DNA from 3 places in the Actinoplanes sp. G11-F43 genome. Region 1 is predicted to be linked to each of the others. Evidence: riboswitches for the same ligand, from Rfam matches in the RefSeq annotation. Region 1 holds a riboswitch; each other region holds the start of a gene.

Region 1 (9,606 bases):
GGAAGAGGCGCCAGGAGCGGGAGCGGCTGGAGATCTCGAGGTACGGCGAGAGTGGCTTCCGGGCCGAACCGACGGCCCACCGAGTGCCACGCCCTACAGTCCGCCGGGCAGCACCCCCTCCTCGATGTCGGCGAAGTCTTCCTCGCTCGCCGAGAGGTAGTCGTCCCAGGACTGCTTGTCCCAGATCTCGACCCGGGTGCTCGCACCGATCACCACTAGATCGCGACCAAGACTGGCATACTCCCGCAAATGGACCGGAATCGTCACCCGGCCCTGCTTGTCGGGCACTTCATCGTGGGCACTCGCGAAGAACACCCGGCTATAAGCCCGAGCGGCCTTGTTGGTGACCGGAGCCTCACGTAGCTGACCGGCGATGCGCTGGAACTCCGGCATCGGGAACACGTAAAGACAGCGCTCCTGCCCCTTCGTGATCACGACACCTCCCGCCAGCTCATCACGGAACTTAGCCGGAAGGATCAGCCGGCCCTTCTCGTCGAGGCGCGGAGTGTGCGTGCCGAGGAACATCGGCCCCCACCCTTTGCCGTGGCGACCGCTCCATCGCGGAGGGAGTGGACCGCCGTGTCAACTCGGGCCGGCAGGTCCGGCGTCGCTCCTCCGCCCTGCCACTGCGCTCCACTCTACTCCACTTCCCTCCACCTGCAACCCGAACGCGTCCACTCCCGAGCCGTTTTCGCAGACGTTGTCGCAGCTCAACGGCGGTGGAGGGGAATGGGGGCCCGGACCATGATCCACTCCGTCCAGTTTCCGACATCGAGCGCTCCAGGTCGCAAATCCCCCGACTTGTCCCCCGGAAAAGTCCGGGCCCACGCTCGGGTGGAGGAAAGTGGAGCGACCCCGGGGAGGAAAGTGGAGTGCCGGAGGGTCGAGACAGGACCCTCGGGGCGCGTACCCGATCGGGGTGTTGAAGCAGCCCCCGGACATGCCTGTGGGGCGTGACCCGCGCCCGGGTCACGCCCCACAGAAGGCGTTGCTATTCCTTACTTACTAGAGACGCTGCGCGACAGTCCCCACTAGAGACGCTGCGCGACAGTCCCCACTAGAGACGCTGCGCGACAGTGCTCAACTACGTGCCGCTGCGCGACGGTCAGGCGACCAGCCGCTTCACGACGTAGTTCTTGCTCCAGATCTTGTGCTTGCCGACGCGCTTGCCGGTGCTCGGCGAGTCGTACATGTATCCGTTGCCGGCATAGATACCGGCGTGGTAGCCGTACGAGCCGTTACGGAAGATGATCAGGTCGCCGACCTTCTTGTTCTTCTTGGCGACCGACTTGCCGTACTTCTGCTGCGAGTTGGCCTTGTGCGGCAGCTTCTTGCCGGCGGCCTTCTTGTACACGTACTTGGTGAAGCCGGAGCAGTCGAAGCGCTTCGGGCCGGACGCGCCGTACTTGTAGAGCGCGCCCTTGTGCTTCTTGGCCTCGGCGAGGATCTTGGCGCCACTGGCGACGACCTTGACCTTGACCTTGGAGGTCACCTTCTGGTTGTACCCGGAGCCGGTGAAGACGGTCCGGACGTAGAGGGTGCTCTTGGGCTTGGCCGTCAGCGTGACCGCTTTGCTGCCGACCTTGCCGCTGTCCAGGTTGCGCCACGCGCCGTTGCTGTAGCCCTGGAGACGGACGGTGCCCTTGGCGACCTTGCCGGTGGCCGGGTCGATCACCTTGGCGGTGACCTTGAGGGTGGAACCCCATTTGAGGTTCCGGGTGCTGGTCGTGGCGGCCAGCTTGGGGGTGACCTTCGCGGCGGCCGACGAGGCGGCGACCGGGGTGACGGCGGTGGTCGACGCGGCCGCGGCGGGCGAGGCGGCGATCAACTGGCCGGCACAGAGGCAGAGACCCAGAGACAGTGCGACGGTGCCGGGGCCGAATGCGGGCATGCGGCGGCGACGGCTCGAACTGTGTTCGTGCACGGTAGAGATTTCCCTCCGGCACGCCTGCGAGGTTAGCTGTCGGGTTCGGGCGGAAGGGCTTGCCCGGCCGCGGGTGGGCGGCTTCACCCCAAGGTTTCTCCCTGGGTGCGGCTCGCCGTGAAGCGAGTCGCGGGGAGAGACCGCGAATGGGTCCCCCGTCCCTGCCCCCGATTGCCTTGGTTGTCGGCTTGCTTGCTGTGTCGCACCGTCCGGCCCGGGGCAGGGCTCGGCGTGAACCGATCCGGTGCGGCCGGCGGCGGTGTGCTGCCGGCTGATCCTTGGTACCCGACTCGGCCCATGATCGTCAGCATGAGGACGATCACCCTAGGTAATCGACACAAAAGCTCATGTCCAATTTGTAAGCTCCGGAAAACAAATGCCGCGACGCAAAGTGATCGGTTCACTACAAGCAGTCGAAGGTTACGGGTGAATCAGAACACACAATTAGTTGAGCACCACGTCCGAAAAGCCCGGACCGGGGAAAACTCCGAATAGGCCGTGATCTTGATGGTCTGGCAACGCGACGTAACCTTCGAGTCCGGTACCCTCGCTGGCGTGACGGACGGAATGCCTCTCATCGCCAAGGTCGCGACCTCGGTGTCGAAGACCGCTGCGGCGCTCTCCAGGGCCGCGGGCCGCGGCGACGGTTCGGTGATCGGTGGCTGGATCGGCCTCAAGATCGACCCCGACCTGCTCGCCCACCTCGCGGCCGGACGCGCCGTCGCGCTGGTCTCCGGCACCAACGGCAAGACCACCACGACCCGCTTCACCGCGGCCGCCGTCGGGGTCCTCGGCCGGGTCGCCACCAACGGTTACGGCGCCAACATGCCGACCGGCCACACCTCGGCGCTGGCCAAGGAGGGGCACACCCCGTTCGCCGTGCTGGAGGTGGACGAGCACTACCTGGCCCAGGTCATCGACCAGACCAAGCCCAAGGTGGTGGCGCTGCTCAACCTCTCCCGCGACCAGCTGGACCGGGCGAAGGAGGTGGCGATGATGGCGCAGATGTGGAAGACCAAGCTCGCCTCCCACCCGGAGATCAAGGTGGTCGCCAACTGCGACGACCCGCTGGTGGTGTGGGCGGCCAGCGGCAGCCCGCAGGCCACCTGGTTCAGCGCCGGCCAGCGCTGGCTGGACGACTCGTTCGTCTGCCCGGAGAGCGGCCACCCGATCGAGCGCGCCCAGGGCGACTGGTGGTGCACCGGCTGCCCGCTGCGCCGGCCGCGCCCGCAGTGGGTGGTCGAGGACGAGGGTGTGATCGACCCGCGCGGTGACTGGCACCTGGTCAAGCTGCAGCTGCCCGGCCGGGTCAACGTGGGCAACGCGGCCACCGCGCTGGCCGTCGCCGCCGAGTTCGGGGTCCGCCCGATCGAGGCGCTGCGCCCGCTCGCCGGGGTGGCGTCGATCGCCGGGCGCTACGCCCAGGTGGACAAGGACGGCCGCAACATCCGGCTGCTGCTGGCGAAGAACCCGGCGAGCTGGCTGGAGGCCTTCGACATGGCCGACCAGGCGCCGACACTGCTCTCGATCAACGCCCGGGACCCCGACGGGCTGGACACGTCGTGGCTCTGGGACGTCGACTTCTCCCCGCTGCGCGACCGGCCGGTGCTGATCACCGGGGACCGGGCGTACGACCTGGCCGTCCGCCTCCAGGTGAACCAGGTGCAGTTCCGGCACGTACAGACTTTCGACGAGGCGCTCCGGTCCGTGCCGCCCGGCCGTCTCGAAGTGATCGCCAACTACACGGCGTTCCAGGACATCCGAGCGGAGTTGGACCGTGTCAACTGAGGCCCTGCGGATCGTGTGGATCTACCCCGATCTGCTCTCGACCTACGGCGACCGCGGCAACCTGCTGATCCTGGCCGCCCGGGCGGCGGCCCGGGGCATCCCGGTGGAGACCTACGAGGTCCGCTCGGATCAGCGGATGCCCAACTCGGCCGACATCTACCTGATCGGCGGTGGCGAGGACGGCCCGCAGGCGCTGGCCGCCCAGCGCCTGCTCGCCGACGGCGGTCTGCACCAGGCGGTCCACCAGGGCGCCGCGGTATTGTCGATCTGCGCGGGTTACCAGTTGCTCGGTCACTCGTTCTTCGCCAAGGGGGCGAAGTGCGCCGGGCTGGGCCTGCTCGACGTCCACTCGGACCGGGGTGAGACCCGGGCGGTGGGCGAGCTGCGCGGCGACATCGACCCCCGGCTGGGGCTGCCGGCGCTGACCGGTTTTGAGAACCACGGCGGCCGCACCCACGTCGGCCAGCACGCCGCACCGCTGGCCCGGGTCACCGCGGGCATCGGCAACGACGGTCAGACCGAGGGCGCCTGGGCCGGCAAGATCCTCGGGACGTATTCGCACGGCCCGGCGCTGGCCCGCAACCCAGCCATCGCCGATCTGCTCCTGAAATGGTCCACCGGCGCGGATAGGCTCACGCCGCTCGACGACACGTGGAGCGAGAAACTCCGCAACGAGAGGCTGGCCGCGGCGAGCCCGGCATGACTTCCTGAATCGACGACGATGGGGCGGTAGGCCTGTATGACCGACAACCTGAACGCCTCGGCGCCGAGTTCCTCCGGCTGGAAGCGGCGTGCTGTCCGCTTCACCCTGCTGGGGCTCGGTGTCGGCGCTCTCGCCGTCGGTGCGGCGGTCCTGCCGCTGCGGGAGATCGGTGACACGGTGGTGTCGCTCGGCCCGGCCGCCGTGGTCGCGGTGGCGGTGCTGGGCGGCATGCTGTTGTCGGCGCTGGTCCCGCGCACCCTGATCACGATGACCTGCGGCGCGCTGCTGGGCGCCGCGCCCGGGATGGCGGCCGCGCTGGCCGCCGCGGTGATCGCCGCGGTCGCCACCTACTACGCGGGCCGCTGGGCCGGCCGCGGCGCTCTCCAGGCCCGGGCCGGCAGCCGTCTGGCCCGGCTGGACGGCTGGCTGAACCGTCGTGGCCTGGCCGCCGTGCTGCTGGTCCGGTTCCTTCCGCTGGCCCCGTTCGGCCTGGTCGGCTACGCCTACGGCACCACCAGCGTCTGCCAGAAGCGGTACATCCTGGGCACCACGATCGCCGCCATCCCGTCCACCATCACCTACGCCGTGATCGGCGCCGCGGTGGTCGCCCCCGGCGAGATGAACCTGGTCACCCTGGTCCCGGCCGCCTTCAGCTTCGTCCTCTCCACCGCGATCATCCTGCGCTGGCGCCACACCTCCCGGCGCGCCGCGGCCGCCGCCGTTCCCGCCTGACCCTCTTCATCCGGTACGCCCCAGGGGCCCCCGACCGCAACGGACCGCCCTGTCTCGTCCGCGCGAGGAGGTCCCGGCACCGGACCGTCCGGCGCCCGCCGGGCGAATGCGGCCCCCCAAACCCGCGTGCCAACTTCCGGTCCGAATCGCACCACAACGCGGCACGAAACAACGAACCACGACCCGCGTGCCGCGTTGCGGTCCGCAACGCACCACAACGCGGCACGAAACGGCCAACCAGCAACCGCGTGCCGCGCAACGGTCCGGAACGCACCGGAACGCGGCACGAAACGACGAACCAGCAACCGCGTGCCGCATTGCGGTCCGCAACACACCACAACGCGGCACGAAACGGCCAACCAGCAACCGCGTGCCGCATTGCGGTCCGCAACGCACCGGAACGCGGCACAGCGGAAACGGCCCGGCCCTCGATGAGGGGCGGGCCGTTTCCGGGTTCGGGTCAGATCACGACGCTGACCAGACGGCCCCTCACCACGATGACCTTCTTCGGCTCCTTGCCGGCCAGCACCTCGGCCACGGCGGCCAGCGCGGCCGACCGTACCTCAGTCTCGGGGGTGTCCGGGGAGACCTCGACCCGGCCGCGGACCTTGCCGTTCACCTGCACCGGGTAGGTGATCGCGTCGGCGACCAGCTGGGCCGGGTCGGCGACCGGGAAGTCCGCGTAGGCCAGCGAGCCGGTGTGCCCCAGCTTGCTCCACAGCTCCTCGGCCATGTGCGGCGCGAACGGCGACATCATCAGCACCAGCGGCTCGACCGCCTCCCGGGACACCACCGGCAGCGGGGTCAGCGTGTTGGTCAGCTCGATCAGCTTGGCGATCGCGGTGTTGAAGCGCAGCTCGGCCATGTCCTCCCGGACACCGGCGATGACCTTGTGCAGGACCTTGCGGCTCTTCGGGTCCAGCGGCTCGTCGGACACCTTGACGGCGCCGGTCTCCTCGTCGATCACCAGGCGCCAGGCGCGCTGCAGGAACCGCTGCGAGCCGACCACGGCACGGGTCTCCCACGGGCGGGAGACGTCCAGCGGGCCCATCGCCATCTCGTACACCCGGAAGGTGTCCGCCCCGTACTGCTCGCACATCTCGTCGGGGGTGACGACGTTCTTCAGGGACTTGCCCATCTTGCCGTACTCCCGCTGCACCTCCTGGTCACCCAGGAACCACTTGCCGTCGCGCTCGACGACCTCCTCGGCGGGCACGATCACGCCGCGGGCGTCCCGGAACGCGTACGCCTGGATGTAGCCCTGGTTGAACAGCTTCTTGAACGGCTCGAACGACGAGACGTGACCCAGGTCGAACAGCACCTTGTGCCAGAAACGGGCGTACAGCAGGTGCAGCACGGCGTGCTCGACGCCACCGACGTACAGGTCGACGCCACCGCTGTCACCCGCACCGCGCGGGCCCATCCAGTACGCCTCGTTGGCCGGGTCGACCAGCTTCGACTCGTTGTGCGGGTCCAGGTAGCGCAGCTCGTACCAGCAGGAACCGGCCCACTGCGGCATGGTGTTGGTCTCGCGGGTGTACGTCTTCAGCCCGTCGCCCAGGTCCAGCTCGACCTGCACCCAGTCCTTCTTGCGGGACAGCGGGGTCTCCGGCTCGGTGTCCGCGTCGTCCGGGTCGAAGGTGCGCGGCGAGAAGTCGTCGGTGTCCGGCAGCACGACCGGCAGCATCGAGTCGGGCAGCGCGATCGGCAGGCCGGTCTCGTCGTAGACGATCGGGAACGGCTCACCCCAGTAGCGCTGCCGGCTGAACAGCCAGTCCCGCAGCCGGTACGTGGTCGCGCCCTTGCCGGTGCCCTGCTCCTCCAGCCAGGCGATCATGGCGGCCTTGGCGTCGTCCTTGTTCTTCCCGTCCAGGAAGCCCGAGTTGATCACCACGCCGTCGCCCACGTACGCCCCGTCGAAGTCCGCCGGGGTCTCGATGGTCCGGATCACCGGCAGCGCGAACGCGGTGGCGAAGTCGAAGTCCCGCTCGTCGTGACCGGGCACCGCCATGATCGCGCCGGTGCCGTAGCCGGCCAGCACGTAGTCGGCGATGAAGACCGGGACGTGCTCGCCGTTGACCGGGTTGGTCGCGTAGGCGCCGGTGAAGACACCGGTCTTGACCTTGCCGTCGGCGGTGCGCTCGTCCTCGGTCTTGGCGGCCGCGGCGGCCCGGTAGGCGACGACCGCCTCGACCGGAGTCGCATACCCACCGGTCCAGACCTCCTTGGTGGCGGCCGGCCAGTTGCCCGGGACGATCTTGTCGACCAGCCCGTGCTCGGGCGCCAGGACCATGTAGGTGGCGCCGAACAGGGTGTCCGGGCGGGTGGTGAAGACGGTGATCAGGTCGTCGCCGATGGTGAAGTCGACGTGCGCGCCCTGGGAGCGGCCGATCCAGTTGCGCTGCATCAGCTTGACCGGCTCCGGCCAGTCCAGGCTGTCCAGGTCCTCGATCAGCCGGTCACCGTACGCGGTGATCCGCATCATCCACTGCTTCAGGCTGCGCTGGAAGACCGGGAAGTTGCCCCGCTCGGAGCGGCCGTCCGGGGTGACCTCCTCGTTCGACAGGACCGTGCCCAGGCCGGGGCACCAGTTGACCGGGGCCTCGCTCATGTAGGCCAGACGGTGGCCGTCGATGACCTTGCGGCGTTCGGTGGCGGACAGCCCGGCCCACTCCGGGCCGCGCTCGCCGGACTCGTACGACGCGATCAGGTCCTTGATCGGCCTGGCCTTGCCCACCGACGGGTCGAACCATGAGTTGAAGACCTGCAGGAAGATCCACTGGGTCCAGCGGTAGTACTCCGGATCGGTGGTCGAGAAGGACCGGCGGTCGTCGTAGGCCAGGCCCAGGCGGCGCAGTTGCTGCCGGTAGCGCTCCACGTTCGCCGCGGTGGTGACCGCCGGGTGGGTGCCGGTCTGCACCGCGTACTGCTCGGCGGGCAGGCCGAACGCGTCGAAGCCCATCGGGTGCAGCACGTTGTAACCGGCCATCCGCTGGAAGCGGGTGTAACAGTCGGTGCCGATGTAGCCCAGCGGGTGCCCGACGTGCAGGCCGGCACCCGACGGGTACGGGAACATGTCCTGAACGTGCAGCTTGGGAGCACCGGCCCGGGGATGATCAGGATCGGCCAGCGCACCGACCGGGTTGGGCGCGTGGAACGTCCCGTGCGCGTCCCAGTGGTCCTGCCAGCGGCGCTCGATCTCGCCGGCCATGGTCGCGGTGTAGCGGAAAGGCGGGGTCTCGGTCTCGCTCATCTTCACCATCTCGTCTACGTCTCGTCTTTCGAAGGGCATAAAAAAGCCCCTCGCACAGGAGGGGTTGCCGTGCCTGGCCCGCGGTCAGCGGATCAGCACGGCCGGCTAAGGAGCAGAACGGACCGAGCCATGGCATGGATGATACCCCTCGCCCATCACTCACGGCGACCGGTATAGCGGGCGCGTGACATACTCCCCGCTGTCCACAGGCGACCGGCCTGGGACGGCGGAAAGGATCCCGTTCGTCCGAATTCCCCCGAAAGCATTATCCACAGGGCCGCGATCAGGGCTTTCGGTGATGCGTGGGGACGGGGATAACCTGTCAGGACGGGCGGCGAGCGCCGGAGGCCAACGGCCGCTGGGCGCCCGCGACCTTAGGTGCCCGTTGACGGTGGGTGATCACCGCATGACGGGGCAGACACGTTATGGAGGAGGCCCGTGACAACGCCGACCTGGGGTGAGCCGGCAGGCCCGCTGACGAGCGCCGAGTTCCGCACCGCGACCCAAGCCATCATGGCCAACATCGAGCAGGTCATCGAGGGCAAGAGCGCGACGGTGCGACTGGCCGTGGCGGTGCTGCTGGCCGAGGGCCACCTGCTGATCGAGGACGTGCCGGGCGTCGGGAAGACGAAACTGGCCAAGGCTCTGGCCCGCTCCATCGACTGTTCGGTGCGGCGCATCCAGTTCACGCCCGACCTGCTGCCCAGCGACGTGACCGGAGTCAGCGTCTACAACCAGGAGACGCGCGACTTCGAGTTCAAGCCGGGCGCCGTCTTCGCCAACCTGGTGGTCGGCGACGAGATCAACCGCGCTTCGCCGAAGACCCAGTCCGCCCTCCTGGAGTGCATGGAGGAGCGGCAGGTCACCGTCGACGGCACCACCTATGAGCTGCAGTCGCCGTTCATGGTGGTGGCCACGCAGAACCCGATCGAGATGGAGGGCACCTACCCGCTGCCCGAGGCGCAGCGGGACCGGTTCACCGCCCGGATCGCGATGGGCTACCCGGACCCACGGGCCGAGCTGGCCATGCTGACCACCCACGGCGACCACGACCCGCTCAACGACCTGCGCGCGGTGGCCGACGCCGCGATGGTCCGGCGGCTGATCGAGACGGCCCGCGCGGTGCACGCCGCCGACGTCGTCCAGCAGTATGCGATCGCCCTGGTCACCGCCACCCGGGAGGCCCCGGAGATCCGGCTCGGTGCC
Region 2 (9,606 bases), on a different contig from region 1:
CCTCCGGCATGGGCGCCCGGCTGCGGTTCTCCATCGCCGCCGCGAAGCAGCACGACGTGCTGCTGATCGACGAGGCGCTGGCCACCGGCGACGCCAAATTCCGCAAGCGCAGCGAGCAGCGGGTCCGTGAGCTGCGCGGCCAGGCGGGCACGGTGTTCCTGGTCAGCCACAGCGAACAGTCGATCCGGGACACCTGCGACAGGTGCATCTGGCTGGAGGCCGGCACGATCCGCGCCGACGGCCCGACCGCCGACGTGATGAAAGAGTACGAGGCCTACACCCGCAGGTGATAGGCCTCGTAGCCGCCGGCGCGTGCGGTCAGCCGTCGATCGACAGATGCACGTGGTTGGTGTGGTCGCTGGACGGGTCGCCGCCCGCCCCGCTGTAGGCCCGCCAGCCACTGCTCGGTAGCCAGATCCGGCGGTACCAGATCACGTAGAGCACATCGAGCTTGCCGGCGTTGTTGATGAAGTAGTTCGCCAGGTTGTCGCCATAGCGCTTGTCCGCACCGGTGGCGTCGCCGCCGAAGGTGCCCTTCTCGGAGGAGAAGTCACAGGCCCGGCCCTTGGGGTGCTCACCGCTGTTCTGGGTGCGCCAGCACTTGGTGAATCGGGTGAACCCGGCGGACTTGGCCTGCTTCAGCGCGTGCAGGGTGCGCGGGGTGAGGCAGCCGCCGGTGCCGGTCGGGTCGGTCTCGGTGCAACCCGACCCGAGATTGCCGGGAGCCGGCTGGGCGGAGGCACTGCCACCGCCGTCGGAGGAACTGCCCGCCGCGGCGCCCTGGTTCGCCTTCTTCAGCGCGGCCTCGGCGTTCTGCTTCTGCTTCGCCATCACGGTGACCTGCTTGCTCTGGTCCTTGATGGTGACGTCGAGAGCCGTCTTGGCCTTCTGCTGGGTGTCCAGGGTGGTCTTGATGTCCTGGATCGCCCGGTTCTGGTCGGTCGCCACCAGCGCCAGGGTCTCGGCCCGCCCGAGGAAGCCCTCGGCCGAGTCGGAGCCGAGCAGGGTGGCCATCGGCCCGGCGCGGCCGGCCGTGTAGGCCTGGGTCGCCAGCAGGTCGAGGGTCTTCTGCTTGGGGCCCACCTCGGCGTCCAGCCGCTTGATCTCGGCGGCCAGCTTGACCTGCTGCTCCTTGGAGGCCTTGAGCTTCTTCTGGGCCTTGACGTAGCCGCTGGAGGCCTTCTCGAGCTGCTCGATGAGGGACTTGGAGCCGCCCTCGCCGTCGTCTCCGGAGTCGCCGGGGGCGGTGAGGATGGGGGCCGCGGAGGCCGCCGTGGGGGCGTAGGCCAGTCCGCACGCGGCGACGAGCAGCGCCATCAATGCCGCTAATCGCCGCGCAGTGTTCTGCTGCACAGGCATTTCCTTCCGTCGGCCGCCGACCGGGTTAGCTGACGGGTTCGGGACGAAGGAAATCCCTACCGCTGTGCGCGGATTCACCCCGGAGAACAAATGGATCCCCGGCTCGTCATTGATGACGATTAGGCGGCGGTTCCCGCGCGGGAACCGCCACGACCATACCCACTCGATCCAAGTATCGACAGTTCTGGTACGCGTTGCATTTGCCCCGATACACGCCGTGACAGCAATTACGGATAGTCAGTGGACAGTAACGGCATTGGCCCTCACCGGGGCCTGATCCATGGCGATATCTCGGGTAAACTGGCCGCCGGTCCTGCCAGGACGGCACCGCCCCCGAGTTGCCGGCAGGCCACCGCCCAATCGTCGCGAGACGAACCGGGGAACCAGGTCACTGGGGTGTATCCGCAGTTGCGGTAGGGATTGCTTCCGTCCCGAACCCGTCAGCTAACTCGGTCGGCGGAGTCACGGAAGGAACTGTTGATGACAGCAAGTCCCCGCCGGTGGCTGATACTTGCCCTGGCACCGCTGGTGACCGCCGCGATGCTCCTGGCACCGGCCTCGCCCGCGTCCGCGGAACCCGGTGACGAGAACCCGGCGCCGTCTTCGGAGACGAAGTCGGACGGGCTCATGTCGAGCCTGATGGAGTCGACCAACCGGCGTTTCGTCTCCGCGAAGGCGGCCGTGGCCGCCTCCACCAAGAACCAGAAGAAGCTGGCCGGCGAGATCAAGGCGGCCGAGTCCCGCCGGGACGTGCTGATCCCCGAGGTCAACTCGATCGCCCGTCAGCAGTACCTGACCGGCAACCTGAGCACCGTCACCTTCCTGCTGGACAGCAGCTCCTCGGACGACTTCCTGAGCAAGGCGGTCTCGCTCGAGGAGATCAACACGCTGCACGACAAGAAGCTGAGCGAGCTCAACGCGGTGATCGAAGAGGTCACCAGCAAGAAGGCGGCTCTCGACGCCGAACTCAAGAACGAGAAGCAGCAGCTCGACGTCCTGGCGAAGCAGAAGGAATCGGCCGAGAAGCAGCTCGACCTGGTCGGCGCCAGCACCGGCATCAACCAGACCGTCAACCAGGGCCTGGTGGACGCCAAGTCGGACAAGGCGAAGGCCGCGCCGCGCAACTCCAGCGGGGGCTTCTCCGCCGAGGGATGCACCGAGAAGGACCCCACCACCAGCGGTTGCATCACCAAGCGCACGCTGAACATGTACAAAGAGACCAAGAAGGCCGGCTTCGACATGTTCGTCGGGTGCTTCCGCACCGGCGGGCCGTTCGAGCACCCCAAGGGCCGGGCCTGTGACTGGTCGTTGCAGAAGAGCGGATTCTCCTCGGCGGACAGCACCAAGGAGATGAAGTACGGCAACAACCTCACCGCGTTCCTGGTACGGAACGCCGACGCACTCGGGATCTACTACGTGATCTGGTACAAGCAGATCTGGTTCCCGGCGTCGGGCTGGAAGGCGTACCACGGTGTCAGTGATCACACCGACCACGTACACGTCTCCATGCTGTAACGACACGTAGAAAAGCGCCCCCGCCCTCTTCCACGAGAGCGGGGGCGTTTTCCTTGTGGTCGGTCAGTGCACCGCGCGGCGGACCGGGGCCCGGCCGTGCGGCTGGACCGGCGCCGGGCCGGCCGGCACCGCGGCGGGGATCGGCATGGTCACCGGGCGGACCTGGGTGACCTCGATCTCCTTACCGTGGTGCAGCAGGGTCAGCCGGGCCTGCCCGCCACCGTTGCGCAGCGAGTAGGTCACCTCGTCCGCAGTGACGCTCACCCGCAGCCGCAGCTCCCGCCAGAGCAGCGAGAACTCCAGGTTGTTGATCCGGCTGGGCAGCCGCGGCGCGAAGCTGAGCTGGCCGTTGAAGTCCCGCATGCCGCCCAGCCCGGCGACCAGCGAGATCCAGGTGCCGGCCAGCGACGCCACGTGCACGCCGTCCCGCGCGTTCTGGTGCAGGTCGTGCAGGTCCATCAGGGCGGCCTCGCCCAGATAGTCGTGGGCCAGCTCCAGGTGCCCGGTCTCGGCCGCCAGGACGGCCTGGATGCAGGCGGACAGCGACGAGTCCCGGACGGTCCGGGCGTCGTAGTAGGCGAAGTTGCGCACCTTCTCCTCCGGCGTGAACGCGTCACCCCGGATGTACATCGCCATCACGATGTCGGCCTGCTTGATGACCTGCTTGCGGTACAGGTCGAAGTACGGGTAGTTGAGCAGCAGCGGGTACCCCTCCGGCGGGGTGTTCTCGAAGTCCCACTCCTGCAGCCGGGTGAAGCCCTCGCACTGCTGGTGCACACCCAGTTCCTTGTCGTACGGCAGGTGCACGGCAGCCGCCGCGTCCCGCCACGACGCCGTCTCCTCGTCGTCCACACCCAGCTTGCGGGCCAGGTCCGGATGCCGCTTGCAGGCCTCGACCGCGGTCATCAGGTTCTGCTGCGCCATCAGGTTGGTGTAGATGTTGTCGTTCACGATGGCGGTGTACTCGTCCGGACCGGTGACACCGTCGATGTGGAAGCGCCCGTGCCGGTCGTGGTGCCCCAGCGAACGCCACAGCCGCGCGGTCTCCACCAGCAGCTCCAGGCCGACCTCACGCTCGAAGTCGTAGTCGCCGGTGGCCTGCACGTACCGGCGGACCGCGTCGGCGATGTCGGCGGCGATGTGGAAGCCCGCGGTGCCGGCCGGCCAGTACCCGGAGCACTCCTGACCGCGGATGGTCCGCCACGGGAACGCCGCGCCCTGCAGACCGAGCGTCTGCGCCCGCTCCCGGGCCAGGTCCAGGGTCGAGTGCCGCCAGCGCAGCACGTCGGCCGCCGCGGACGGCTGGGTGTAGGTCAGGGCGGGCAGCACGAAGGTCTCGGCGTCCCAGAAGGTGTGGCCGTCGTACCCCGGTCCGGTCAGGCCCTTGGAGCCGATCGGGCGCTGCTCGGCCCGGGCGCCGGCCTGCAACGTGTGGAAGAGGCCGAAGCGGACCGCCTGCTGGACCTCCGGGTCACCCTCGACCTTGACGTCGGAGTGGTCCCAGAACGCGTCCAGGTAGTCCTCCTGCTGCTGGACCAGGCCGTCCCAGCCGTCCAGCCGGGCGCTGGCCAGAGCCGCGCCGACCTGGTCGCGCAGGGCCGGCAGCGAGCGCATGCTGGACCAGCCGTAGGCGGCCAGCTTGACCACCCGCAGCGTCTGGCCGGGCTCCAGCCGGCAGGCCACCGTGGTGCGCAGCCAGTCCGGGTGGCCCTCGGTGGTGATGGCGTGCCGGCCCGGCGTCTCCACCAGGTGCTCCATCGCCGCGGCCATCCGCAGATCGCTGGCCTTGGTCTTGTGCACCAGGATGCCGCCGGTGCGCTGCTCCAGCATCTCCTCGGCCTGCAGCGGCCGGTCCAGCACCGCGGCCACCCGCGGGTCCTTGCTCATCGGCGGCAGCTGCTCGTTGGCCACCAGCTCGGACTGCAGGATCAGCCGGGCCGCGGTGTCCAGCGGCTCCACCTCGTAGAGGAAGGCCACCACGGCGCGCTGGGTGAAGGAGACCAGGCGGATGGTGCGCACCCGCACGCCCTGCCCGGACGGCGACACCCACTCGACGACCCGTTCCAGGACGCCCTTGCGCAGGTCCAGGCAGCGCTCGTGGGAGCGCAGCTCGCCGTACCGGACGTCGAACGGCTCGTCGTTCACCAGCAGGCGCATGAGCTTGGCGTTCGTGACGTTCACCATGGTCTGGCCGGACTCCGGGAACCCGTACCCGCCCTCGGCGTGCGGCAGCGGCCGCAGCTCGTAGAACGAGTTCAGGTAGCTCCCGGGCAGGCCGTGCGGCTCGCCCTCGTCCAGGTTTCCGCGTATCCCGATGTGCCCGTTCGAGAGAGCGAACACCGATTCGGACTGGGCCAGCAGGTCCAGGTCGAGCCGGGTCTCCCGGATGTGCCATGGGTCGACGGGATAAGCCCGTTCACGGATCACGGTCGTGCCTCTCGTAACTGATCAGGAGGTCTTTACAGATGGAAGACGGATCTACGGCTGGAGGAGTTCGGACAGGTCGGTGACGACCACGTCGGCACCGTGTTCGCGCAGCGCGTCGGCCTGGCCCACCCGGTCCACCCCGATCACGATGCCGAACCCGCCCGCGCGCCCGGCGGCCACACCGGCCTGTGCGTCCTCGAACACGGCGCAGTTCGCCGGATCGATGCCGAGCAGTTTCGCACCCAGCAGGAAGGTGTCCGGAGCCGGCTTGCCGGGCAGGCCCCGCTCCCGCGCGACGACCCCGTCCACCCGGGCTTCCAGGAGGTCGGCGATGCCCGCCGCCTCCAGGACGTCCTTGCAGTTGGCGCTCGCCGACACGACAGCCCGGCGCAGACCGGCCGCCTTGACCGCCTTCAGGTACTCGACGGATCCGGGATAGACCTCGACGGCGCCCTCTTTGATCTTCTGCAGCACCAGGATGTTCTTCCGGTTGCCCACCCCGTTGACGGTCTCCCGGTCGGGAGCGTCGTCGGGCTCGCCCTCGGGCAGGATGATGCCGCGGGAGGCGAGGAAGGTCCGCACGCCGTCGGCGCGCTGCCGGCCGTCGACATATCGGTGATAGTCGGCTCCGGAATCGAATGGCACGAATTCCTGATCATGCCGTTCGGCCCATGATTCCAGGAATGAATCGAACGTCTGTTTCCATGCGGCACCGTGGACGAGCGCGGTCTGTGTCAGCACGCCGTCGAGATCGAAGAGGCAAGCGGTCACCTGTGAAGGAAGTCCGAGCACGCGCCCAATGTAGCCGGAGACGTTCAGCGGCGAGACCTGAAGGGCACCTTCACATTTCCAGGACGTTTCACAACACGTTCAACCAGGTGTTTCACTAAGAAGCGCGAACCGCGTCCATGCCGATCCGCAGTCCGATCGAGGTCCCGATCGGGCCGGTGGCCGTGGTGACCTCGTCGCACAACTGGTGCGCCAGCCACAGACCGCGTCCCCCGACCTCGAACGCCTCGGGCGTGTGCGGGCCGTCCAGATAGGCGCCCGGGATGCCCGGGCCGGAATCGGTGACCACGCACCACACCGAACCGCCCTCGATCTTGAGAACGATCCGGCCCTCACCACCCGCGTGCAGCACCACGTTGGTGATCACCTCGTTGACGGCCAGCACGAAGCCGTCCAGGCGATCCCCGCCGAGACCCGCGGCCACCATCACCCGGGTCGACTCGTGCCGCAGGACGGTGATGTCGTCCGGGCCGAACGCGCGGTCCAGCAACACCGGCCACACCCGTGGCGGGGCGGCATCGATCCTCGGCTCCCCGTCGAGAGCCGAGCGCACGCTTCGGCCGGTCCTGTCCTCCACCGTGGTGCAGCCTACGCGCTGTGGCCGTTCGGTGGCAGCAGGCGTACTGGAACGCGCCCGGAAGTGGCGTGACTCGTTCATCAGCGCCACCCCACGTCGATGCGGTCGCCGCGCTCGTCGAAAAAGTGCAGGGCATCCAGCCGAACCGCCACCGCAAGCGGATGACCAGGTGAAACCTGCGGGTACGGAGCCAGCCGGACGGACAGCTCGGCCGGCTTGCGGTGGTGCCGGCCGGGATCGTTCAACAGGTCCGGCTGTCCCCCCGGGGTCGAATCCGGGCCGGAATTCGAACGGGAAAGTCGCTGCAGCGCACGTTTGAAGGCACCACCGCCGCCGGCGTCCGGGGAGACCGCGGGCGAACCCGTCTCGTCCACCACGATCGCGGTGGCGCCGATGTCGAGATACGCCAGCGACTCGTGCCCGTGGTGCTCCAGGTAGCGGATCCGCCCCTGGAAGACCGGGCCCTGAGTGTCCGGGGTGACCGGGGTGAGCGCCTCGGCCCGGATCCCGACCACGATCCGCTCGCCGTGGTAGCGGGCCACCGCCCGTGCCCGCGGGTCGTTCCACGGCATGTAGAGGGCCTGCTCACCGAACTTCAGCGCGATGTACTGATCGAGGTGCACGTAGACCGCGGCCTCCAGCAGATTCATCTTCGGCGAGCCGAGGAACGCCGCGACGTAGAGCGTGGCCGGGCGGCGGTACACCTCGGTCGGCGTACCCAGGTCCTGCAGCACGCCCCGGCGCATGATCGCCACCCGGTCCGCCATGGTCAGCGCCTCGGACTGGTCGTGCGTCACATACATGGTCGTCACGCCCAGCTCCCGGGTCATCCCGGTGATCTCCGCGCGCAGCTCGGCACGCAGCCCGCTGTCGAGATTGGACAGCGGCTCGTCCATCAGGAAGATCCCCGGCCGGCGCACCATCGCCCGGCCCATCGCCACCCGCTGCCGCTGCCCGCCGGACAACTGGCCGGGACGCCGCCCCAGCACCTCGCCGATGCCCAGCGCGCCGGCGATCGTGCCCACCCGGTCCTGCCGCGGCGCCGGCTCCACACCGGACAGCTTGAGCGGGAAACCGATGTTCTCCGCGACGGTCATGTGCGGATAGAGCGCGAAATCCTGAAACACCATGGCGATACTGCGGTCCCGCGGCGGCAGCTCCAGCACCGGCTCACCGTTGAGGAGGATGTCCCCTCGCGTGGGATCCTCCAGCCCGGCGATCATCCGCAGCACCGTCGACTTGCCACATCCCGAGGGCCCGAGCAGGACCATGAACTCGCCGTCCCGCACCTCCAGGCTGACGTTGTCGACGGCGTAGGTGCCGTCCGGCCAGATCTTGGTGACGTCTTTGAGCGCGACGGTGGACACCGTCAACCTCCCGCATCGAGTGCGATCCCGAAACCCACGACGGTCCGCGATCGGGCCCTAACTCTGCGAGGGGCGTCAATGCTTCGCCATCGGGCGAAAGTGCCATTTGCACATAGTGATCATTCGATTACCGGTTCGTGAACACGCAGGTCACGGCTGTGAACGTGCACATAACAACCATTCGGATGTACGCCCCACAGCCCCACAAAAGCAGCCACAAATGCACGCTTCGACCACGCGAGAACGGCGCCCCACCCGACCAAAACGCGGCCGCCGGGCAAATGCGCCCCGCACCGCGTGCCAACTTACGGTCCGATCCACACCACAACGAGCCACGCACGACCCCGGGCCACCCCGCGTGCCAACTTACGGCGCGTTTCGCACCGCAACGGGCCACGCACGACCCCGGGCCACCCCGCGTGCCAACTTACGGTCCGATCCACACCACAACGAGCCACGCACGACCCCGGGCCACCCCACGTGCCAACTTACGGTCCGATTCGCACCGCGACGGGCCACGCACGACCTCGGGTTACGCCGTGTGGTTACTTGCGGTGCGTTTCGCACCGTTAGGCGGCACGCGTGGCTGCCGGCTAGCGGGACGCCTTCCAGTCCTTCGCGGCGGTCACGGTGAAGGACACCGCCACCGCGACGGCCAGCGCCACCGTGCCCACCGTGGCGTAGCCGAGCAGACCGGCCAGCACCAGCAACAGGACCCGGCCGTCCCAGCCGAGCAGCGCGCCGCCCGCACCGGTGGCGGGCGCGCCCTTCTCCATCCGGGCGGTCAGGTCGTAGTGCCGCAGGGTCAGCGTGAACAGCAGCAGGAAGATCACCGCCGGGTGGACCGAGCCGTACAGCCCGACCGCGACCACCACCAGGTATTCCGCGGCCCGCAGCGCGGCCGGCACCAACCAGTCCAGGGCGCCGCCGTGCCGGGTCCGGGCCGGGAAACCGGTGACCAGCACCGGCACCACCACCAGCGCGAGCAGCCACGGGTACCGGGCCGGGTCGCCGGTGGCCAGGACCGCGACGGCGGCCAGGGCGTACACGGTGAACAGGGCGGCGAACGGCAACGGCCGCCCGGCACCGACCCGGCTCAGGATGGACCGCACCAGCGGGCCGTCGTCGCGGTGCCGCATGGTGTCGACCGTGTGCAGCACCCCGACCCGCATCGACAGCGCCCGCAACGACCGCAACGCCAGCGTGTAGGCGGCCGCCAGCAGCCCGAAGCCGACCACCGCGGCCATCGTGACCCGTCCGTTGGAGACGGCGGCGAGCACCGAGATCAGCGCCCAGCGCTCACCGATCGGGAACACCACGATCCGCTTGGCCCAGTAGATCAGCGAGCCGCGCTGGCTCTGTGCCTTCACCGAGGCGGCGGTCAGCCGGGCCCCGACTCCCCCGGCCGCGGCGGCCGGGGCGGGACGGGCGGCGGCCTCGTCGTGCAGGGCGCCGTACCAGGTGTCGGTCATGTGCCGGGCGGTCTGCAACAGGATCGCGGTGATCGCCAGCGGCCACGCGTACGGCAGGCCCATCCGGTCGGCGCCCGCGGCCAGCCCGGCGTACACGGTG
Region 3 (9,606 bases), on a different contig from region 1:
CAGCAGCACGCCCGGGTTGCCGAGGATCCGCCACACCTGCTTCTGCCGGTCCTTGGCGGGCACCAGCAGGTCCCGGTCACGGGCCTGGAGCAGCGGATCCATCGCCGGGAGGAAACGCACCCCGGCCGGTCGCGGCGCCGACTCCAGCAGACCGGTGGCACCGGCCGGCAGCCAGGCCCGCCGGCCGTCCACCCGCACCTCGGCCAGATCGGCCGGCCACACCCGTTTGAGCACCGTGGCGGTGGTGCCCAGATACTTCGCCACCTCACCCGGGCCGGCCGGGCCGAGGAAGCGCAGGTAGGTCTCGATCAGGCGGCCGGCGCCGGCGTTCGCGGCCGGGATCGGTGGCGCGCCGGGGATCGGGCCGAGCGTCGCGTCCCGGCCCCGGGAGATCACCTCCACCCCGCCGGCCAGGCCGGCCTGCTGCCAGACGTTGCCGGCCACGTGCCGGGCCGCGCAGGCCGCGCAGTCGTACGTCACCTCGACCGGAACCCGCCGGCTCACCTCCGTGCTCGCCTCGCCGCGCGGAATGGGCCGGGTGACCACGGCCCGGAACGCCTCGGCGGTCGCGGTGAACGCCCGGACACCCAGCGCGGGCGCGTCCGGGATCTGCCCGCTCCGCATCCGGGCCGCCGCGTCGTCGTCACCGATCGGCCACAGCTGCTCCACCAGGGCCGGCAGGTCGGCGCGCCGGTGCAGGTGCGGGGCGCCGCGGGCGGCCCAGACGGTGATCAGGCGGTCGTCGGCGCCGACGTCGGCGGTGGTCCGGGCGGCGAGGGCCACGTGGGGGGAGCCAGGTGTGTACTCCTGCACACCCAGGTCGAGCAGCGGCAGGTCGGCGGGCCGGTCACCGGTGCGTCCGGCCAGCCCCTGCGCGGCGACCCGGTAGGCCATCACCCGCTCGCGATCCACCTCGATCATGGTCGGACACCCCCTCACCGCCGACCGTACCGCCGCGAGGCGACGTTCCTCCGGCGATCGTCGCGGGTGTCGGCGCGCCCCTCCACGTACTCCCAGGTGTCCAGGTGCACCGGACCGTACGGCCCGGTCTGCTGGATCGCCGGCTCGGCGGCCGGGCGGTACCCGCAGCGACGGGCCACCGACGTGCTCGCGGTGTTGCCCCGGTCGATCCGCAGCAGCAGCCGGCGCAGCCGCAGGTTGTCCATCGCGAACGCGGTGAGCAGGGAGAGTGCCGCCGAGGCCAGGCCGCGGCGGCGAAAGGGCAGGCCGACCAGATAGCCCAGCTCGGCCTCGTGGGCGTCGGCCCGCACGTTGAAGAGCAGCACCTCACCGAGCGGCCGGCCGCCGTCGGTGGTGATCGCGAGCTGGATCCGGCTGCCGTCGAGCCGGCCCCGGTGGGCACGCCGCAGATAGGCCAGCCCGGCCTCCACGTCGAACGGCGACGGCCGCAGTGTCCAGCGGGCGATGTCCGGCTCGTCCAGCAGCGCCACCAGATCGTCGAGATCCTCCCAGCGCCACTCGCGCAGGACGATGCCGTCCCCCGTCAGCCTCAGCGGGTAGGGCAGCGGGCTGACGGTCACCCCTGAATCGTGCCGGTAATTGCACCTTTAGTGCTAGTGGTCTTCGATGCGATCCGGGTCAGATCCTTGATACCGCTTTCGGCCGTTTCGGGTTAGGCCTCACCAGCGGTGATCTCCAATCCGGCGGCGCGCAGCCGGTCGACGAGGGCGTCGCCGATGCCGGTGGCCGGGGTCAGCACCCCACCGTCGGACTCCGGCAGACGATCCCGGTCCAGGGCCAGGGCCAGGGCGGATTCGCCGAGCATGACAGCCGTCGCGGCATACCCGGGATCGCCTTCGGCCCGGACCCGGGAGCGGTAGCGCGCCCCGGTCGTGGTGGTGGCGAAGATGTCCACGGTGAAGTGTCCATTGCGGCGGGTGGCCTCGTCCGGGCCGGTGCCGGGGGCGGGCAGGAGCCGGTCCAGCACGAACCGGACCGGCGGCACGGTCAGGCCGACGACCAGGCCGGTCATCAGGATCTTGGTGGCCCGGGCGAGGACCGGGGAGGCGGCGGAGGTGCCGACGCTCATCACCTCGCGGTAGCGGAACCCGCGGCCGTACGCCCACCCGCGCAGCGCGTTGCTCCGGCGCACCACCCGGGTGTTGTAGGAGGCCATCACGAACGGCGCCAGATGCCCGCGCAGTGTCGGGTGCACCGCGGAGCCGGGCAGGGTGAGCATGTCCGGCTGGCGGCCCAGGTCGGGTTCGGCCTCCCGGTCGGGGCTCAGCGAGTACGGGCTGGCGCCGATCCGCCGCAGCCGCCGGTCCCGTTTCATCTCGTCGATCTGGTGCCGCATCGAGTCGATGGTGCCGCCGCTGATCCCGCCGCGCATGCTGGTCACGACCAGTGTGGTGTCGGTGAGTTCGCCGGCGCCGTCGGCGCGGACCCGCTCATGCAGGACGTGCACCCCGATATCGGACGGGATCGAATCGAAGCCGCAGGAGTGCACGATCCGTGCACCGGTGCGCCGGGCGGTCTCATGGTTGTCGTCGATGCTGTCCCGGGCGAACAGCACCTCACCGGTCAGATCCACGTAGTCGGTGCCGGTCTCGGCGCAGGCGCGGGCCAGTGCCCGGCCGAACTTCGCGTACGGCCCCACGGTGGTCACCACCACCCGGGTCCGGGCGGCCATCGTGGTCAGGGCCCCGGTGTCGTGCGCGTCGGCGACCACGATGGGCAGTTTCAGGCCGAGCCGTTCCAGTCGCTGCGCGGACCGGCCGGCCAGCGCGAGCCGGGTGCCCTCCGGGGCGCTGCCGGCCAGATGCTTCGCCACCAGCGCTCCGACGAAACCCGAGGCACCGTAGACGATCACGTCGAACTCGCGCTGTCGATCGCTCATGGCTGCCGATTGTGCACCCTCCGTGGAGGGTTGGGTACCCGGCGCGGCGCGCCGGGATCAGCACGTTATCCACACAAAGGAAGATCAAAGCAGCTAATTTGTGACCAACAACTCCATTGCGACGGCCCGCACCACGCGGGCACCGCCGACCGGTAACGCCGAGTCCTGCCGCCGGTCGCGGATCTACACGAAACAGGCACGGAGCGGGGGACCCACACGTTCCTCGGCGCTACGGCGCCTCGGGGTGAAGCCGCCACGCGCGGCCGGGCACCTCTGCCCGAACCCGACAGCTGACCTCGCAGGCGTGGAGGAGAAAGCTCATGGTTCAGACAAGTGCACAGTTGAAGCGCGTCATCGGACTGACGATCGCGTGTGTCGCCGGAAGCGCCGTGCTGTCCGGGCCGGCCTCGGCCGTTCCCGCCGACATCAACTGGGACGCGATCGCGCGCTGCGAATCCGGTGGCAACTGGCGCATCAACACCGGCAACGGCTACTACGGCGGCCTGCAGTTCAGCCATGGCACCTGGCGGGCGTACGGCGGCGGCCGGTACGCCAGCACCGCCAACCGGGCCAGCAAGTCGGAGCAGATCCGCATCGCCGAGCGGGTGCTGCGCGGGCAGGGCATCGGCGCGTGGCCGACCTGCGGGCGCCGGCACGGCTACCAGCCCGCCTCCCGGGCCAAGAAGCGCACCTCGCACGTCCGCAAGGCCTCGAACGGCTCGTACGTGGTCCGCCGCGGCGACACCCTGGCCGGGATCGCCGACCGGTACGACGTGCGGGGTGGGTGGAAGGCGCTCTACCGGGCCAACGCCGGCACCCTGCGCAGCCCGCACCGGCTGGTGGTGGGGCAGCGCCTGAAGCTCTGAGCGAAGCCGGCCGGCCGCTCCGCGAGTGCGGGGCGGCCGGTGCGCGCATGGTGGGCCCGGCGCGACTTGAACGCGCGACCTACCGCTTAGGAGGCGGTTGCTCTATCCACTGAGCTACGAGCCCATGCTGATCTGTGCTGAGGGTACCAGGACGGCTCGGCTCCGGAGGTTGACGTACTCGATGTGGCCTGATCCGCCGATCCGTGCCGGTTGACCGATTTCGTCATCGGCATACCATTCCGCGCGGGAAGTTTTCCGGGGCGTGTCGGTGGATCTACATTTCGGCGACCGTACAAAAGCGAACAATGAACGGCGGGAAAATCCTCACTCCAATGTGCAGGGCATGACCTTTCCGTTACCTATCCGATTGTCTTTCGTCACCCGAACTACCTACGCTCCGGCGGATCTACTTCGTTCGGAGGGTCCACCTCGATGCGTTCCTACATACGCAGCGTGGGTGTCGCCGGACGGTCCATCCCCGTACCGAGCCCTGCCGGGTTCCGTGCGCTGGGTGCTGCCGTCATGGCGACCGCGCTTGGTCTCAGCCTCACCGGCCCGGTTTCCGCGGCCACCGATGTGCCGTTCATCAGCGAGATCCACTACGACAACGCCGGTGCCGACACCGGCGAGGCGATCGAGATCCAGGCCCCGGTCGGCTATGACCTGAGTGGCTGGAAGATCTACCTCTACAACGGGACCGGCGGCGTCACCTACAACCCGACCACGACGCTCAGCGGTGTGGTCCCGTCGTCCGGTGTGGTCGTCACCGAATACCCGGTCAACGGTCTGCAGAACGGTGACCCGGACGGCGTCGCGCTGGTGCAGCCGGACGGCACGGTCAGCGAGTTCATCAGCTACGAGGGCACCTTCACCGCGACGAACGGCCCGGCCGCGGGCCGGCTCAGCGTCGACATCGGAGTGGCCCAGACCGGCTCCTCGCCGGCCGGCCACTCACTGCAGAAGATCGACGGCAAGTGGACCGGGCCGGCGGCGAACAGCTTCGGCAAGGTCAACACCGCGCCGGCCACCCCCGAGGAGCCGGAGGAGCCGGGCGAGCCCGGCGCCGGCTGCGAGACCGCCGTCACCCACACGATCGCCCAGGTGCAGGGCACCGGTTCGGCGACGCCGCTGGCCGGTCAGGTGGTCACCGTCGAGGGCGTGGTCACCGCCGACCACCGCACCGGTGGCTACAACGGCATCTACATCCAGACGGCGGGCAGCGGTGGGGACCGTCCGGTCGCCGCGGGCACCCCCTCCGAGGCGATCTTCGTCTACCTGACCAACAACGCCGCCAACCACCCGTCGGTGGCCATCGGTGACACGGTCAAGGTGGCCGGCACGGTCAGCGAGTACAACTCGCTCACCCAGATCACCATCGGCGCGAAGGCCGACGTGGCGGTCTGCGCCACCGGCGCCACCCTGCCCACCCCGGTCCCGCTGACCCTGCCGCTGTCCGACGAGGCCCGGGAGTCCGCCGAGGGCATGCTGGTCGCCCCGGCCGGAACCTTCACGGTCTCCGAGGTCTACAACACCAACCGGTACGGCGAGGTCGTCCTCGCGGCCGGCGACACCCCGGCCCGGATCCCCACCGACGTGGCCCGGCCCGGCAGCCCCGCCGCCCTGGAGCGCAAGGCCGCCAACAAGGCCGGCCGGATCCTCGTCGACGACGGCCGGACCACCAACCTGGCCGAGGCCGGCCTGCCCCCGGCGTACATGGCCAAGGACAAGCCGCTGCGGGTCGGTGACTCGGTCCAGAAGTTCGGCCCGAGCGTGCTGGCCTACGGTTTCAGCGAGTGGCGCCTCCAGCCGGCCGAACCGGCGGCCCCGGGCACCACGTTCGCCGCGACCAACCCGCGGACCAGCGCCCCGGTCAACGTCGGCGGGGACATCAAGGTCGCCAGCTTCAACGTGCTGAACTACTTCGTCCACTTCGGTGGCGACGCGCGCGGTGCGGCGAACGAGGCGGCCAAGGAGAAGCAGGAAGCGAAGATCGTCTCGGCGATCAGCGCCCTGGACGCCGACGTGGTCGCCCTGATGGAGATCGAGAACTCGGTCCGGTTCGAGGCCGTCGAGACCCAGCTGGCGCTGAAGACCCTGGTCGGCGAGCTGAACGCGGTCGACGGCGCGGGCGTGTGGGACTACGTGCTGTCGCCGGCCGAGCTGCCCGGCGCGTCCGCCCAGGACGTCATCACCAACGCGATCATCTTCAAGCCGGCCTCGGTCACCCCGAAGGGCCCGTCGAAGTCGATCAACGACGAGTCGGTGTGGAACAACGCCCGCGAGCCGATCGCGCAGACGTTCACCGCCGGCAGCATCGACTTCACCGTGGTCGCGAACCACTTCAAGTCGAAGAGCACCTCGGTCACGCCGACCGGTGACAACGTGGACACCGGTGACGGGCAGGGCGCCTACAACGGCGACCGGATCCGGCAGGCGGAGGCGCTGGCCGAGTTCGTCAAGGACCTCGGCGACGACAAGGTGATCCTGCTCGGTGACTTCAACTCGTACGGCCAGGAGGACCCGCTCCAGGTCCTGTACGAGGAGGGCTACTCGGACGCGCGCGCCGCGTTCGCGCCGGACAAGTCGTCGTACGTCTTCGGCGGCGAGTCCGGTTCGCTGGACCACGCCCTGGTCACCGGCGAGTTCGCGAAGCGGATCACCGGCGTCGACATCTGGAACATCAACTCGGTCGAGTCGTTCGCCTTCCAGTACGACGGCTACGGCCCGTTCTACGAGGCCGGCCCGTTCCGCTCCAGCGACCACGACCCGGTGGTCGTCGGCCTGAACACCGCCGCCGAGCCGACCACCGTCGACCTGCAGCTGCTGAGCATCAACGACTTCCACGGCCGGCTCGAAGCCCCGTCCGCCGGCAACGGTGGCGCGGCCCAGTTGGTCGGCGCGGTCAACAAGCTGCGCTCGGAGAACCCGAACACCGCGTGGGTGTCGGTCGGCGACAACATCGGCGCCTCCACCTTCATCTCCGCGATCGACGGCGACAACCCGACCCTGGACGCGCTCAACGCCGGTGGCCTGAACGTCTCCGCGGTCGGCAACCACGAGTTCGACAAGGGCCTCGCCGACCTGCTCGGCCGGGTCGAGGAGCGGTCGAACTTCCCGCACCTGGCGGCCAACGTCTACAAGGACGGCGAGCGGGTCCTGCCCGGCTACGTCGTGCAGGAGATCGGCGGCGTCAAGGTCGGCTACATCGGTGTGGTGACCGAGCAGACCGGTTCGCTGGTCAGCCCGGACGGCATCCGGGGTGTGGAGTTCCGCGACCCGGTCGCCGAGACCAACGCCCTCGCCGCGCAGCTCTCCGACGGCGACGCGGCCAACGGTGAGGCGGACGTGCTGGTGCTGCTGGCCCACGAGGGTGCGGCCACCGCGAACATCGGCTCCGCCGAGGCGCTCGCCGCCGACCCGGTCTTCGGTGAGTTCACCACGGTGAGCGCCGAGATCGACGCCATCTTCAGCGGGCACACCCACCAGCCGTACGCGTTCCAGGTCCCGGTCCCCGGCACCGACCGCACGCGCCCGGTGATCCAGGCCGAGGACTACGGTCTGCGGCTGGGCAAGGCGGTGCTGACCGTCGACAAGGCCACCAAGTCGGTGACCGCGTCGACGTCCGAGCTGCTCACCGTCACCGGCTACCCGTCCGACCCGGCGGTCGAGCGGATCGTGGCCGACGCCAAGGTCAAGGCCACCGAGCTGGGCAAGCAGGAACTCGGCAAGATCACCGGCGACATCAAGCGGGCCTACAACCCGGAGACCAACGCCGAGGACCGTGGCTCCGAGTCGGTGCTGGGCAACTTCATCGCCGACGTGCAGCTGGACCAGACCAGCGACGCCGGCCGTGGTGGGGCGCAGATCGCCTTCATGAACCCGGGCGGCCTGCGCAACGACCTGCTGTACGGCACCGACGGAACGGTCACCTACTCGGCCGCGTTCGCGGTCCAGCCGTTCGCCAACGACGTGGTCACCCAGACTCTCACCGGCGCCCAGATCAAGCAGGTGCTGGAGGAGCAGTGGCAGCCGGCCGGCGCGTCCCGCCCGGTGCTGCACCTGGGCTCGTCGAAGGGGCTGACCTACTCCTACGACGACGCCCAGCCGCGCGGCTCGAAGATCATCGCGTCGACGCTGAAGCTGAACGGGACCGTCCTGGACCCGGCCGGCACCTACCGCGTCACGTCGAACTCGTTCCTCGCCTCCGGCGGTGACAACTTCACCACCCTCGGCCAGGGCACGAACCAGACGACCACCGGTGACAACGACCTCACCATGCTGGTCAACTACTTCGCGAAGTACACCCCGATCACGCCGGACACCACGCCGCGCAGCACCGCCGGGGTGCCGGACAGCACCGCCCCGACCGGGACCTACGCCCTGAACACGGCGGCGATCTGGCCCGGCCAGTCGGTCACGCTGACCGAGTCCGCGCTGAACGACGACGTCAGCGACAAGGCGAAGATCACCCGGGTGGTCACCTGGGGCGACGGCAGCGCCGCCCAGACCATCCCGGCCGGCGCCACCAAGGTCACCCACGCCTACGCCAAGGCGGGCAGCTTCACGGTCACCGTGGCGCTCACCGACGAGGCCGGCAACAAGGGCGCCGGCAAGGTCACCGGCACGTCCACGGTGGCGGTGAAGGCGCAGGCCGGCACGTACAGGCTGAATGCGAAGTCGATCTGGGCCACCCAGTCGGTCAACCTCGGCGTCAGCGGTGTCACCGGCGCCACCGGGCTCACCATCACCTGGGGCGACGGCAGCACCACCAAGACCACGGCGAAGAACGCGACGGTGTCCCACAAGTACACCAAGGCCGGGAACTTCACGGTCAAGGTGACGCCGTCGAACACGGCCGGGACCGGCAAGGCCGTCACGGTCGGCAGCGTCAAGGTCACCAAGGACACCGTCAAGCCGACGGTGAGCCTGACCGTGCCGAAGCAGCCGGCCAAGGCCTCCTCGTGGAAGTCGATCACCGGTAAGGCGTCCGACAAGGGCCTCGGTGTCGCCAAGGCGAAGGCCAAGGCGATCGAGGAGCGGTCCGGCAAGTGGTACTACTACTCGGCCGGCAAGTGGACCAAGGCGAAGTCGAAGAAGGACGCCCTGGCCAAGGCCGCGGTGCTGACCGCGACCCCGAACGCCAAGGGGATCTGGAGCATCAAGCTCTCCGGCGTCACCAAAGGCAAGCTGGTGATCGGATACTGGGGCACCGACAAGGCGGGTAACGCCTCCGCCGGCCGGTTCCACACCGTGAAGATCACCAAGTAACGAATCCGCGCACAAAGTCGAGGCCCCCGCTGTATGGCGGGGGCCTCTTCACGTCCGGTAGCGGTATTTTGATCACCACCTGATACGGGAGGTTGGATGAGCGGCCGGACGAGTCGATCATCATCGATAGTTCTCATCGTCGGACTGGCAGTTCTCGCCTCCGGCGTCATCCTGCTGCTGACCGGTGACTCCACCTGTGGAACCACCGAGATGCACATCGGCGGTCAGTGCATCACGTACGGTGACGGATCTTCGCGTGTCCTGGAGCCGGACGGCCAGACCCGGCTGCCCGCTCTGGTCGCTGTCGGACTCGGCGGCCTGATCGCAGCGGCCGGGGTGTGGCTGGTCTTCTTCGCCGATCAGTCGGTGCCCCAGTCGGCGGGTGTCGGCGACCGGATCGAGTTGGCCCGGCGGCAGGGCTGGCAGTTCCTCGACGTGGACGCCGATCTGCTGACCGCCTGGAGCGACACCCCCGACTTCGGCGAGGAGCAGCCGGCGTACGCGGTGCTCCGCGGCCATTACGACGACCTGGAGTTCGTCGTCTTCGACTTCCGCAAGCCGGACACCGGTGAGCTGTGCACGGCGTGGATCGTCTACCTGCCCGAGCCGTCC

What was found. A riboswitch is a leader RNA that binds a small molecule or an ion and turns the genes downstream of it on or off. The one in region 1 is predicted to bind cyclic di-AMP.
Region 2: it holds a riboswitch for cyclic di-AMP, as region 1 does, so the genes downstream of both, ACQ0O7_RS08100 (coiled-coil domain-containing protein) here and ACQ0O7_RS01390 (C40 family peptidase) in region 1, are expected to answer to the same signal.
Region 3: it holds a riboswitch for cyclic di-AMP, as region 1 does, so the genes downstream of both, ACQ0O7_RS03940 (transglycosylase family protein) here and ACQ0O7_RS01390 (C40 family peptidase) in region 1, are expected to answer to the same signal.

What each region holds. Positions count from the first base shown of each region.
Region 1 covers NZ_JBNZCE010000002.1:107,657-117,262, reverse strand. The annotation lists gene mraZ (division/cell wall cluster transcriptional repressor MraZ) at 94-525, opposite strand; gene ACQ0O7_RS01390 (C40 family peptidase) at 1,106-1,891, opposite strand; cyclic di-AMP (ydaO/yuaA leader) riboswitch at 1,931-2,123, opposite strand; gene ACQ0O7_RS01385 (MurT ligase domain-containing protein) at 2,492-3,712, shown strand; gene ACQ0O7_RS01380 (type 1 glutamine amidotransferase) at 3,702-4,415, shown strand; gene ACQ0O7_RS01375 (TVP38/TMEM64 family protein) at 4,452-5,147, shown strand; gene leuS (leucine--tRNA ligase) at 5,608-8,400, opposite strand; gene ACQ0O7_RS01365 (AAA family ATPase) at 8,839-9,606, shown strand, end outside.
Region 2 covers NZ_JBNZCE010000006.1:155,670-165,275, reverse strand. The annotation lists gene ACQ0O7_RS08110 (ABC transporter ATP-binding protein) at 1-290, shown strand, start outside; gene ACQ0O7_RS08105 (coiled-coil domain-containing protein) at 319-1,359, opposite strand; cyclic di-AMP (ydaO/yuaA leader) riboswitch at 1,358-1,495, opposite strand; cyclic di-AMP (ydaO/yuaA leader) riboswitch at 1,703-1,835, shown strand; gene ACQ0O7_RS08100 (coiled-coil domain-containing protein) at 1,840-2,874, shown strand; gene ACQ0O7_RS08095 (glycoside hydrolase family 65 protein) at 2,938-5,301, opposite strand; gene ACQ0O7_RS08090 (beta-phosphoglucomutase family hydrolase) at 5,353-6,093, opposite strand; gene ACQ0O7_RS08085 (ATP-binding protein) at 6,188-6,667, opposite strand; gene ACQ0O7_RS08080 (ABC transporter ATP-binding protein) at 6,748-8,034, opposite strand; gene ACQ0O7_RS08075 (DUF5941 domain-containing protein) at 8,628-9,606, opposite strand, start outside.
Region 3 covers NZ_JBNZCE010000004.1:34,265-43,870, forward strand. The annotation lists gene ACQ0O7_RS03925 (DNA glycosylase AlkZ-like family protein) at 1-921, opposite strand, end outside; gene ACQ0O7_RS03930 (GNAT family N-acetyltransferase) at 936-1,541, opposite strand; gene ACQ0O7_RS03935 (saccharopine dehydrogenase family protein) at 1,634-2,860, opposite strand; cyclic di-AMP (ydaO/yuaA leader) riboswitch at 3,007-3,180, shown strand; gene ACQ0O7_RS03940 (transglycosylase family protein) at 3,181-3,726, shown strand; tRNA gene ACQ0O7_RS03945 (tRNA-Arg) at 3,775-3,850, opposite strand; gene ACQ0O7_RS03950 (ExeM/NucH family extracellular endonuclease) at 4,249-8,994, shown strand; gene ACQ0O7_RS03955 (hypothetical protein) at 9,091-9,606, shown strand, end outside.